Regions from separate parts of the Capilliphycus salinus ALCB114379 genome, predicted to be linked through region 2. Evidence: riboswitches for the same ligand, from Rfam matches in the RefSeq annotation. Region 2 holds a riboswitch; each other region holds the start of a gene.
The links. A riboswitch is a leader RNA that binds a small molecule or an ion and turns the genes downstream of it on or off. The one in region 2 is predicted to bind cobalamin.
Positions count from the first base shown of each region.

Region 1 (4,367 bases), 720 kb from region 2:
CAGGAACGAGATAATGGTAATTTGTATCAAACCATTTGGTCATTTCCAAAGCGGCGATACCCTCTTTTCCTCGCGCCATTGCAAAGTAGCGTTCTAACCCGGAAAAGGCTTGAAAACGGGCGGGAATTAACCCCAAACGAATCACCCAATCTAAAACTTGGTCGTAAAGCGTGGCATCTCCAATTCCAATCTTTTTAATATTGGCTTCGGCTTGGGTTTTCCAGCCTTGTTCCTCAATTTCTCGCGCCGTTTGTAACAGTTCGTCGGCGGTAATCTCACTCCGCCAAAACGACTCTAAAGCTTTTTTAACTTCGCGATTTTTACCAATACGAGGATATCCGAGTGTAGAGGTGGTAATTGCCATTGAATCTCCTTTTATTGTTGAGAGAATACTTGAGAACGTCTTCAGTTGAGACTTTCTTTAAACTTCAGAATTTTTGACCGCAACCGGGGGGACGGTAGCCCGACTGAGAAGGAACGGTTTGAATGATTAGCCCCATAAATAGACTGTGAATCGCCGATAAACTCATCGCCCAAACCGCATCTTTTACAAAAATTCGCCACAATATTTCTGCGGTAAAACCATGTCCGCCCATCAAATCCGCAATCAGTACAATACTGCCTTCAAACAGGGCATAACCGCCCACAATTGCCACAATTAACCAAATGAGATAACCCCAAAAGTTAATCCGGCTAAATCGGGGTCTGAGGGTAATTAATCCCGTCACAATGATTGTACCGATTCCCATTACCAAACCCCAGGTAAACAATTCTTTTGTTTGAGGATATTGGCGGATGGTAAAACCATACAATTGATTGGCAAACCAAATCATTAAAGCGGTGAATATCGCTTTTTTGCGGGGGAGAGTATTGCCAGTAACAGCCGCAAACCCAACTAAAGGAACGTGGGGATAAATTACACTGCTGAAGCTGCCAATTCCGACTAGGAAAAACGACCAACTATCACCTTTGGCGATGGCATTCCAAGCCGCTTCCCAGAGGCTTGAACTGCCTGAAGGAAAGGGTTTAATTGATTCCGAATGGAGAATGAAAGAGCGTTCAAAACGCTTGACATCAGATCTCATCTTTTCTCCTATTTAGAGGAGAGTGAGGCGATAGAAAATCTCTGGACTCACTCTTATATTTTATCTTAATTTCGAGAAACCGTTTGACGATTTTTTAACAGCCATTTGCCGATAATTCCGAAAGTAATTAACCCCAAAATTGAGGATGGTTCGGGAATAGCTGCCGCATGAATTACCCCAATTGCTTCTAAATCAAAACCGCCAGAACCCGGAATTGGAGTTTGCCAGGGGTCATAAATCGGATTGCCTTGGGAGTCCAAGAAAGCGCCGTTCCCCGGAATATCAACGATGCGAACATAATTGATATTATTCAGGTCAATTTCTCCGGAAAAAGTTGCCAGAGAATCCGTCAGTACATCCAGGTCAAAAGGAGTTCCCCAAGAACTTTGAACAAATTCTTCGTCGGAAATCACAACCCCATTATTAACGTGTTTTCCCGCCAAATTATAAACCTGGGTTGCATCCAATTGTCCGAAGGGTTCGAGGGGGTTTTGAGTCAGAGAAATACTGGGAAACCGCAGAAAATCAGTCCCGTTACTGGAAACTTCCACATAAGCTAATTCGGCGAAAAGGTTGCCCGTTTCTGCAAACCCAATTCCATTTTCAAATACGGCAAAATCGGCCCCCGCTTTATTTACAATAGGCTTGTCAAAGGTTAAAGTAATTTGACCGGGAGAAACGCCTGCTGCAATTTGTTCGGCGGTTAATTCTCCCAAAGAGGCAATCCCGTCAAAAGCGGCTGTAACCGGCCCCAAGGTTTTCTCTGGGGTTAACCATCGTTCTTCGACTCCCGGCGTGGGTTGATAGTCTATAAATTCTGTCGCCCAACCCACAAATATCGGGTTAATACTATTATTCTGCGTCACCAAACCTTCACCATCAGAACCGATAAATCCTGGAATGCCGGAGTCTATTTTTCCGGGGTCGGATGTTGACCCAGAAAAGGTTGCGGCTGCCGCTTCGTGGGCGGTTAAGGTTAGCAGAAATAGGGTCAAAAATGAGCCAATATTTTGAACCCATGACAAATTTTTCATTTGAGTTTTTCCTTTGAAAATTTCTTGAGTTTGACTAATCGTTAACTTCGGCAAAAGTTAACTAACTTACCGATTGAGTTGGGGTGGAACGCAAGCAATAATTCGCTGTTTTAGGAGTTCGGGTCGTTCTTTTCTGGGCAATTTTCCATCCGGTTTTAGATAATATTTGCTGGCACATTCTAGGATTGAATGTGCCGCATCCGGGGAGGAAAGATTTCCAAATAAATAGGTGGGTTTTTGGGACGCAGAAAAAGCAACGACACAGGAACGTTTGCAAGCGCTCATGCAGGTAACGGGTTCAATTGAAAATTCAGCTTTCAACTCCCAAGTTTCGGAAAGTTGAGACAGTTGCTGATGCAATTTTTCCCCGCCACTTTCCCCAACGCGCTGGTTTCCTTTCCAGACACTCGCACAGGCCGTGCAGACAAAAATTGTGTGTTTAGTCATTAGAAATTGTCGGGCGAACCTAACCGGAACACCCTATTTTTTGGGAAGAATTGACCATCTAGAAACTAACTCCAATTTCGTTAGTTCGTGCAATCGAAATAGGCAATATTGACCTCAAAAAAATTGAGGCGATTCTTCTTTTTTGCAAATTGCCATCGCAGCTTATTCTGGAGGTTTTTCCCGCTCCAAACCAGTGCTGTGACTCAGATGAAAACGTAACGTATCGAATTGTAAAAAGACTAATCCAAACACTATCTGTACCTCGCAGACGCGCAAATAAAACACTATCAATCGGCGGGCATTCTGACTCAGAACCTTGAATTAAGATTCATCACAGTTGCGGGACAGCGACGGATTTGCACCGAACTTTCCCCCTTGCGTCTAATGGCTGATCCCCATTAGAACCGATAGGCGTATGATATCACATCTGTGAGATTTTGGACAAATTTTTATTTAATAATTAAAAAAAGATTTTCTTCTCCCGGTAGGAGAACGGTCGGGGATGAGGTTCTGACCCTCGAAAGAAGAATCACACAATTAAGTTGAGTGACTTGCCATTATAAATCACTCAACATCGCGTTTAATTTTCTCTAATTTTTGCAGGAAAACTCCTAGAAATTCATCTTTGAACTGTTAATATGAAACCGTGACCGTGTTGGGATCAAAAAGAAGTGGCAGCGCTGCTCCTTGTTCTCCGAGAACAACACCTTCAATAAAGTCCGCCTGAGTTAATCCGGCTTCGCGAGAGCAACTCGGACAAACAATAACTTTTCCTCCATCTTGGATGAACGCTTGCAATTTTTGATGAATATTCAAGTTACTGTTACCTTCGGTTGCGGGAAGTCGCTCTCGATCTACTAAATATACACCCCGCACATTCAAGAATATTGTAGTCGGTTGATGTCCCTTTTTCAAGGCATTATGCGCCAGAGAAATCGCCATATTTGCTGTCCATGTATCATCGGTTGTTAGGTTAACAAACAGTCCTCCTCGCTCCACCTGGTTTTCAGTTGCTTGAGCCGATGTCGTTTCCGATAGAGCGGGTAAATGATTGGCTGTAGCGATGAAACTTGAACCCACTAACCCACTCAAAATTGAAGTTGTCAACAGAGAAAGAAATTTAGATTGCATCGGGTTGGCCTCCGACAATTTCTTCAAAAACAACAAACCCGCCGTCATCAGAACAGCAGGTTGCTAGGCACTGAAAAGTTTCTATCAGCCTTTTTTAGCTGGTTTGAGGACGTATGGAATAACCTTTTCACGGGTTTAACTTAATTATTGAGCGACAAGCCAACCCTGTCAAAAGACGGCCTGTCAAACATTAAAAGACTGTAATATTCACGCAGGCATTTTATAATAATCTTCCCCTCAACAAATTTTCAACTCCTAATGTCTGCTTCTGTGCTTGTTCAATTATTCTTCTATACTGTAATCTCCACTGCAAAGCATTAGAAATCGTTAGATAGCCAAGTTCGGGCGGTTGATTGATAATCCGATCTGCTAATAATTCACGTCCAATTTCATCCAAAGGTAAATTACGTTCCTCTAAAAAAGCAATGATATCATCTTTGTTTCCTTGACGGCGTAGAATCTCTCTTAAACCGTATGTGGTTTGATAGTCTCCGGTGCGTTCCTTTTCTACAAAAATAGCGTGTTGAAAATTTAAAGTCGCAGTCCGAGATTCGTGAATATCGAGTTTTTCATAAGCAAAAACAAGGAGATGATAGCCGAGTCCGTAGATTTTATGACTCGCATCACGAAACGGACAGGAAGATTGAGGTTGACGAATTGAGGTTACTTT
Region 1 is NZ_CP178543.1:4,751,149-4,755,515, forward strand. It holds gene metE (5-methyltetrahydropteroyltriglutamate--homocysteine S-methyltransferase) at 1-364, opposite strand, end outside; gene ACL6C3_RS19155 (hypothetical protein) at 429-1,085, opposite strand; gene ACL6C3_RS19160 (hypothetical protein) at 1,151-2,119, opposite strand; gene ACL6C3_RS19165 (DUF1636 domain-containing protein) at 2,186-2,566, opposite strand; cobalamin riboswitch at 2,842-2,990, opposite strand; gene ACL6C3_RS19170 (DsrE family protein) at 3,200-3,697, opposite strand; gene ACL6C3_RS19175 (restriction endonuclease) at 3,918-4,367, opposite strand, start outside.
Region 1: it holds a riboswitch for cobalamin, as region 2 does, so the genes downstream of both, ACL6C3_RS19165 (DUF1636 domain-containing protein) here and ACL6C3_RS22155 (sirohydrochlorin chelatase) in region 2, are expected to answer to the same signal.

Region 2 (4,367 bases):
CGCCCATCTCGCCAAAGTCGTAAGGCTGTCCCCCCGGTTTGAATACTTTCGAGTTGTTTGAGTCGGTTGGCTTCAAAAAAAATCGGTTGTGATTGAGATTGGGACTGAAAGACCTCAGCAGCCTCGGCACCGGCTAATGAAGCCAACTCCAGAAGCTGTTCGGCAGATTGGTCATGGGTCATAAACGATCGGTCATCGCACGGTGTTCATCGTTCCATCCTACCTTGTGGTGAGTCACTTATCGCAAATGGGAATCGGCAATCGGCAATCGAAAATCGGCAAATCCTCGTTAGAATTGACTTTTAGGTTTTGAGGCTGTTGGTATTGGTGGCGAACTTCCGTCTTTGGGCTTTGAGCGATACGGGCGTTTGGGTGTAAGGTATTGATTTGAGGGATTATTATTACTTCGCTTAATTGGAAATCAAATTTGATATGACAACAAATTATGGTATTGTTTTGGTGACGGCAGGTTCTCAAACTGAAGCGGAGGCGATCGCATTTGCTTTAGTTGAAGCTAAACTCGCCGCCTGTGTGAGTCTGAGTCCGATTCGTTCGATTTACACTTGGTCTGATGAAGTTTGTTCGGATGAAGAATGGCAACTGACGATTAAAACCGATTTAACTCAATTTGAAGCTTTAGAAGCCAAAATCCGTCAACTGCATTCCTACGAGGTTCCTGAAATTATCGCCCTTCCGATTGTTGCCGGTTCTTTGCCTTATCTTCAGTGGATTGGTCAAACGGTGAATTCCCATTCCTTGAATTAATTTCAATTGCTCAATTCAACCCCAAAAAAATCGACGGGCGGCGCCTAAATTCATTTCTGGGTCAATCTTGAAACACTGAAAAAAAACCAGGGATTTCTATCCCTGGCTGACAAAAAAAGCCCTCAAAAAAGGACTTAGAAAAGCTATACTTTGAGAAACTCGAAGTTAACGTTCAGAGGATTGATTCTCCAGATTAACTCTCCGCAAATAAACCGCACCACACCAGTCAATATCCTGTCCGACCCTGAATGTGACATAATCAATACCGTAAGCACTCCAGTAATTAATCACCTGTCCTGTGAGTCCTTGAGTGCTGTTAATTCGCTCAACTGTACAACCGGGAGGAAATTTTTGAGCGCTCGGACAATCTTTCCACTGTTTGAGTTGTTGGATATATTCCCGTTTCTGTGGAGACAATAACTCCCACGCCTCCCGTTTCCAGTGAGAGTAAGCTTGACCCAAAGCCTCTACTTCTTTCCAGGTTTGGGCGGTTGTCAATAATTCGGCGAGTTGTTGTGGGTTTTCCAGTTCCCAGGGAGAAAGGGGAAGAGCAGTCATAGTTACTTATAACACCATAGATAGGGTTTTTGACAAATTAACTCTGCCTAGACTCTAAATATAGCGTGTTTCCCCCCGATCTCCAATAGGCAACAGGGGACAGATAGAAGTCAGAACTCAGAAGTCAGAAGTCAGGAGTTACTGACAACTGACAACTCTAATAACTGGTGACTGTTAAGGCGTTTGCCAAATTCGCTGATGATATTTTTGCGGATCGGCGTAGGGGTCAACAGCCTGATGGGAATGATCGTGGCTGTGATGATGATCGTGATGGTGATGAGCGTGATGGTGATGATCGTGGTGGTGATGAGCGTGGGAGTCGCCAGAAACCGCAGCCAACCGGAACTTACAGGCTTCACAGTTCATCTGCACTTGGCCGAGTTGGGTTTCAATTTCGCGATCGCGTAACAGTTGCAGCAGTTGGGGTTGAATCCCCATTTCCGGCAAACAAGTCATGCTAATCTCGGGATATTCTTCTTGCTGTTGGGCGGTAATGTCAAAAATTTTCTTGACCAACACCCCGGTAAACAAGAAATAAGGCAAGACAATGATCCGTTTGGGCTGATACAACCGGGCGCGACGAAAACCTTCTTCTAGACGCGGGTGAGTAATGCCGATAAAACAGGTTTCCACCGTTTGATAACCGCTTCCTTCCCACACCATCCGAGCCAGTTTGTAGACGTCGCTGTTGGCGTCCGGATCGGAAGAACCCCGCCCCACAAATAAGATCACCGTTTCCGATCGCTCAATATCGGGGCGATCGAGTTCGGCCAACCGCGTTTTCCATAACTCCAAAATTAGGGGGTTAATCCCAAAATGACGTCCATAATGAAACTTCAGTTGAGGATAGGTTTCTCGGCAGCGATCGAGTTCGTTGGTAATATCAAATTTGTTGTGGCGGGCCGCAAATAACAGCAACGGTAAGGCTGACAATTCGGTATAACCTTGTTTGATGCAGCGTTCAATGCCTTCGGCTATGGTCGGGCCTGTGAGTTCGAGAAAACAAGGAATCACCGGGCGAGAATGGTCAAGGCTTTGATAAGCCTCCGCAAAATCGATAAACGTTTGGCGGCCTTCTGTGTCCTTTGTCCCGTGTCCGATCAGCAACAGGGGACGTTGCAAGGGCAAAGGCGGAAGGCTGAGGTTGAAATTTGCGGTTGGATTAATAATCAAGAATTTTGCTCCTTCCCCGTGCTAGGCGGGATGTCGGTTTTAGGTAACAAGTTGGCATTCTGGCTCGTCAAGATCGCTGCGAACTGACTTACAGTTGCCGCACAGCCCCGGACTTTCACCGGAGTTTCCCAACAGGTTACGATTAACTGAGTAATGCTTTTATAGCATAGCAAGTTAAGATGATTTTGCAGCAAATGTCACGAATCAAAATAATTTAGTGAATCAAGGGACAAATTGAACCCGATCTGTTGCGATCGGATTTGAATATTTGTCCCGTTGTCTGTTAATGTTCGCGATCGCGATTGATTGTCCATTTTGTTAATTTCGTCTGCAAGCGGTTTGGGATCAATTTTCGTAAATGTTTCTCACAAAGTTGGCAGGATTGCTAACATAACGATAAAATCTTTTGTGATAACCTAAACTCTAATCTTGCTGTTTCTGACTGACGCTATGAACGACATAACGAATGATACACAAGAAGTGTTACCCCGCGAGGTTAGGGTTAACCAACTTCGCAATTTGATAGAAACCTTGCATATTGCTGACGAAATTGCCAGCAAGCGCTACTTGATCAGTAGTTCCGAATTGGCCGATCTCATGGATGTCAATGCGAGTGCTGTCACCAGTCGCGGTGATAACTGGGCTTGGCGGAATTGGGAGGTTTCCCGAGTTCGCCGTGAGGGAAATCAAATCCTTTGGCAGTTGGAACGGGTAGACTAATGGTTTGAGCCTGTATTGAGCTTTTCAATTTTCGCTCGATCCATGCTCAGTAATGTTGGGTTTCATTCTTCAACCCAACCTACAAGTGAGAAACCGGGTTCAACCTAGAAAATGAACCTGTTCTCTGTTCCCTCAAGATTCAGACTCCCAAACCGATCCGGGTTTACTGCTGTTGCACGATCTGGACTTGTGCGTGATTTGGACGATCGCGATCGCGGTCAAGTTTTCTGGTGTGAGGGATTGGTAGAGTCGAAAGTTGATTGATAGTGTTATCGAGTTTATACCATTTTACCCGAAAACTACCCTAAAGTTACATCCAAAAACATCATAATCACAAAGCCAAGCATCACCCCGAGGGTTGCTTCTTTTTCCTGTCCGAGACTGTGAGATTCGGGGATAATTTCATCGCTAATAACAAATAGCATTGCACCCGCAGCAAAAGCCATCGCCCAGGGTAAAATCGGTTGAGCAACCGAAACCACTCCCGCCCCAATTAACCCGCCCACCGGTTCAACTAATCCGGTAAATAAAGCAATACTAAATGCGGTCAAACGGGAATATTTTTCAGTCAATAAAGCAATGGCTACCACAAATCCTTCGGGAATATTTTGTAAACCAATCCCGATCGCCAAAGCGGTACCATTGGCAACATCTTCGCCCCCAAAACCGACCCCAACCGCCAATCCTTCGGGAAAGTTATGAATGGCGATCGCAATTACAAACAGCCAAATTCGTTTTAAATTCTCGTAATTTCCTTCCGGGCCTTTGATAAAATGTTCGTGGGGAAAATATTGATGGCTGTACCACAAAAAAGCGCCCCCCAGTAAAATTCCAATCACGACAATTAACGCCGAAAAAACATTACTATTCGTCTGTCGGATCGCCGCTTCTAAACTGGGAACAATTAAAGAAAATGAGGTCGCCGCCAACATCACACCCGCCCCAAACCCCAACATCGCCCCTTGAACTCGTTGACTAATTTGACGGATAATTAAAACCGGAACCGCACCCAAACCCGTTCCCATTCCGGCGATAAAACTGCCTATTAATCCCAGATAAACAGTTGGAATATCTTTAATAAAATCCAGCATATAGGCGTTAAAATTTTAGGAGGTGGACAGAAGGATTAGTCAATTTTCAAACATTGAATT
Region 2 is NZ_CP178543.1:5,467,381-5,471,747, forward strand. It holds gene ACL6C3_RS22140 (TldD/PmbA family protein) at 1-182, opposite strand, end outside; gene cutA (divalent-cation tolerance protein CutA) at 433-765, shown strand; gene ACL6C3_RS22150 (hypothetical protein) at 931-1,323, opposite strand; gene ACL6C3_RS22155 (sirohydrochlorin chelatase) at 1,498-2,496, opposite strand; cobalamin riboswitch at 2,528-2,672, opposite strand; gene ACL6C3_RS22160 (hypothetical protein) at 2,947-3,216, shown strand; gene ACL6C3_RS22165 (ZIP family metal transporter) at 3,516-4,307, opposite strand.

Region 3 (4,367 bases), 3.1 Mb from region 2:
CGATGTAAAATCGGTAAAATACCCAGTAAAATCTCTTTAACTTCCGCCTCGCTTAACCGTCCTAACCGTTGAATTCGAGTTGTTAACGTTTCTCCTTCAATCCATTCTTGAACTAAATAAAACTGTTCTTCTTCTTCAAAATAAGCGTATAATCGAGGAATGCGATCGCTTTTTTCACCCAGTTGTTCTAAAATAGCCGCTTCTCGCCGAAATTGTTCTTGAATTAACGAATAAATTTCAGGACGATTAACACTCGGTTTTAATTGTTTGATCACACAGCGACGACCCGAAGGCATTTGAGTATCTTCTGCGAGAAAGGTTTCGCCAAACCCACCGCTACCAATCGATTGTAAAATGCGATAGCGATTATTGAGGAGTTTTTCCGGATTTGGGGGAGTGTGAGTGAAAACTTGCATAAGGCGACCTTGATAGAGTGAAATCATCTAGTTTCTGCTTAACTTCACTCTATAAACACCTCAAAAAGTTGAGTTCCCCTAACGTACAACTTTCTCAACTATCACAGGTATTTTTACCCCGATTTGCCGTTAAACTCCTAATTTCACTATCCGAACCGATATTCCCCCCTAAATTCCACTGTGACAGCTTGCGTGTTGTCACTCAAATAGAGTAATTCTCATCTCTATGCAGCATTTATCGATTATTTCGGCGATGGCTTATATTTGATAATTTCGTGCTAAAATTATTCAACTCAAACTAATCTCAATCAAACCCATCCAGTTTAACCAACGGCGAGAAAATCTCCTTCAGCGTTTTTTCTGATATTGGAAAGTAACTAAGATTAAATGAAGTCTTAATTTTGCAAGCGAATGAGTGAATTTAATTGCCGGGTCACACCTCTAAACCGTCGAACCGTTGAAGCCACACCCGAAGGCGGAAAGATTGAGTATGAAGATTTTGGTTGTACGGTAGACATCACGGGGCCGTTGCTGTACACTCTGTTTCAAGAGCGCTGGCAGGAGGTTCAGATTGGTCATGTCGTTGAAGGGGGAGTGTTAGAACTCGAATTTACTCAACCCCCGAAATTGTGCATGATTTACGATGGTTATCTCACCGTAGCGACCGAAGCTTGGCATATTCATTTGTGCTTGGAAGATCATCTCGGCGGGCCGCATTGCAAGACCCCTGTGGAGTTGCGACAACGGCGACGAATTCATCGGGCTTCGCTGTATCGACGCTTGAACTCAACTGGAAGACCGACCAGTTGGGGAATTCAGTTTTGGAATGGGGATCAAGAAAATATGATGACAATCTTTTTGCCAAATCCCTGTTTGACGGCCGATGAAGATTTACTTCCTTATAATAAAGCGGATTTGAGTAAATTGGCGCTTTACGAAGAATTGCGAGAAATCTATGTTTTGGGCAATCGTCCCATTCCTTTTAATTCTAATCCCCTCAAGCGGCCTTATTTATCAGTTTGTCGTTCATCCCGTTGTTATCCTTCTCGCCAATGGCAACCGATTTATCAGGCTTTGCAAACGGCCGTTAATCAAGCCGAATTGGAAGTTGATGTGATCACATCGGGTTGTTTGGAAGTGTGTAAACTGGGGCCGGTTGTTTTTTATTCAGGAGATAGAACCTGGTATACTCGCGTAACTCCCGAGGTTGCCAATAAAATTGTAGCGCAACATTTGAGTCAAGGTCAACAACTCACCGAACATTTATATCCTCCCGTTCAATCGAAGTCTATTCAAGAATGATTGTAGAAATATTCGGGTTAATTTTTTAAGAAAAACCCTCTCGAAATCCAAGTTGAGGATAAAAAAATGAGCATAATTCACCCATCCCAAACCCAAAATTATATCTGGGAAAACCGTTGGATTGCCGTTGCTAAAAGTCAGTTTTGGCAAATTTTATTTCTGGCAATCGGTACGGGTAGCACCATCATCTATCCCCACGCCCCTTTAGTTGCTTTTGGTACAATAGCCGGAACGACCCTAAACCGTAAACGGGCAATTTTACTCGGATTAATCGTTTGGTTGGTGAACCAACTTTACGGCTTTCTTATTCGAGATTATCCCCGCAGTCTCGATGCGTTTGCTTGGGGATTAATTATGGGCGTTGGTATTATATTGGTGACGGGATTTGCGAGTATTAGACCTGGGTTCAGTCGCCAACAGGGTTTCGGTCATGTTTTATGGATTATTCTGGCAGCAATCTTTGGATTTGTGTTGTACGAAAGTCTAATTTTACTCGCCTTTCCCGTGCTTACCGATGGTCACAGCATGGGGTGGAATATTCTACAAAAACTGTTTGTGAAAAATATGATTTGGACGGCAGGATTGGGAATTTGTCACGGTTTAGTTTTGCGACTCACCACTCAATTTTCAGCCCAACAGTCTTCTTGATGGAGTTAGAAAGGCGCAAATTAGATGTCTCTATTGATAATTATCCAGTTGTCGTGATACAATACTGCATCTATCGGTTTTAGTGGGGGTCAGCCACTAGAGTTAACGGGGAAAGTTTGGTGAAAATCCAACGCTGTCCCGCAACTGTGATGAGATTTTAGTTGAGATTTTCTACTCATCAAATCTCTTAGTCAGGATGCCCGCCGATGGAAATCTACAAACAACTCAATCTGCGAGGTACAGATGTCAAGAGTGAGTCGAATTTTCAGCCTTGTCGCGATGGCAGGGTTAAGCTTTTATCTCGTTGTCGGCGCCGCATCTCCCGCCCAAGCGATGCACATTATGGAAGGATTTCTTCCGGTGGGTTGGGCGATATTTTGGTGGGTTTTGAGTTTACCTTTTTTCGTTTTGGGCGTGAAATCTTTGACCCAAATTACCCGAGAAAATCCCGAACTTAAATTATTACTGGCTTTGGCGGGAGCATTTAGTTTTGTGCTTTCTGCACTCAAAATTCCTTCTGTTACCGGAAGTTGTTCGCATCCAACCGGAACCGGACTGGGAGCGGTTTTGTTCGGGCCTTCTGTAATGGCCGTATTGGGGAGTTTGGTATTAGTTTTTCAGGCGGTATTACTCGCTCATGGCGGCATTACAACGTTGGGAGCAAACGCTTTTTCGATGGCAATTGTCGGCCCTTGGATTGCCTACGGAATTTATCGTTTATGTTTGAAACAAAGACAACAAAAACTCGGAATTTTTCTCGCCGCAACTCTAGGAAGTTTAGCAACTTATATTGTCACTTCGATTCAACTTGCTCTGGCTTTTCCGGCTGCAACCGGGGGCGTTTTGGCGTCGTTTATTAAATTTGCCGGAATTTTTGCTTTAACCCAACTTCCCCTATCCATCAGCGAAGGTTTGTTAACAGTATTAGTGTGGAACTGGTTACAATCTTACGCCTCGGAAGAACTTCAAACCTTAAAACTTTTGCGAGAGAACTAGGAGAATATTATGCAGTCTGAAAAACAAGGAAATTGGTTTCTAGTTTTAGCCGTGATTGCCTTAGCAATATTACCGTTAATATTTGTTCGGGGAGAATACGGGGGAGCAGATGGCGAAGCAGAGGAAATGATTACAGAAATTCAGCCGAACTATCAACCCTGGTTTAATCCCCTAATTGAAGTACCGAGCGGAGAAATAGAAAGCCTATTATTTGTCTCCCAAGCCGCTATCGGGGCGGGAATTGTTGGCTATGTAATTGGCCTGTACAAAGGTCGTCGGGAGGGAAAAAATCAAAAACCCTAATGCACCATCAAATTGATTCTTTAGCCCATACAAATCGACTGCGTTATCTCCCCCCAGAACACAAACTTCTGTTTGGAATAACCCTGTTTGGTTTGAGTTGGGCGGCATCTTCACCCCTGCAATTTTTAATAACAGTTTGGATTGCAATTTGGATTGTTATTTATGCTCGAATTCCGGCGTCAGTTTACTTGAAATTACAGGCGATTCCGTTCGGATTTTGGTTAACCAGCGTTCCCGCTTTGGCCTTGGGGGGCGTTTGGTTGTCGGATGTGCAGTTGGTTCAAACCGATATTTTTTGGGGCGTAACTTTGGGCAATCTTTTTATCTACATCAGTCAACAAGGACTTCAACAAATTGCCGTTTTATTAACCCGTTCTCTGGTACTAACTTCCTGTATGTACTTTATTTTGTTAACCGTTCCTTTTGTGGAAATTGTGCGGATTTTAAACAAAATAGGCTGTCCTAGTTTGATAACAGAACTGCTAACTTTAATGTATCGGTTCATTTTTCTCCTCACAGAAACCGCCAGCGAACTGTTAACCGCCCAACAAGCCAGAATCGGTTATTGTAATTGGAAAACCGGAATTCGCAGTGTGGGAATAGTCGTCAGTCAACTGTTACAGCGAACTTTAGAAAACTACCGTCAAATTTCTCTGGGATTGACATCGCGGGGATTTACAGGAGAACTAAAAGTTTGGTATA
Region 3 is NZ_CP178543.1:2,346,874-2,351,240, reverse strand. It holds gene ACL6C3_RS09775 (protein kinase domain-containing protein) at 1-416, opposite strand, end outside; gene ACL6C3_RS09770 ((2Fe-2S) ferredoxin domain-containing protein) at 828-1,718, shown strand; gene ACL6C3_RS09765 (hypothetical protein) at 1,785-2,366, shown strand; cobalamin riboswitch at 2,424-2,589, shown strand; gene ACL6C3_RS09760 (energy-coupling factor ABC transporter permease) at 2,646-3,362, shown strand; gene ACL6C3_RS09755 (energy-coupling factor ABC transporter substrate-binding protein) at 3,372-3,665, shown strand; gene cbiQ (cobalt ECF transporter T component CbiQ) at 3,665-4,367, shown strand, end outside.
Region 3: it holds a riboswitch for cobalamin, as region 2 does, so the genes downstream of both, ACL6C3_RS09760 (energy-coupling factor ABC transporter permease) here and ACL6C3_RS22155 (sirohydrochlorin chelatase) in region 2, are expected to answer to the same signal.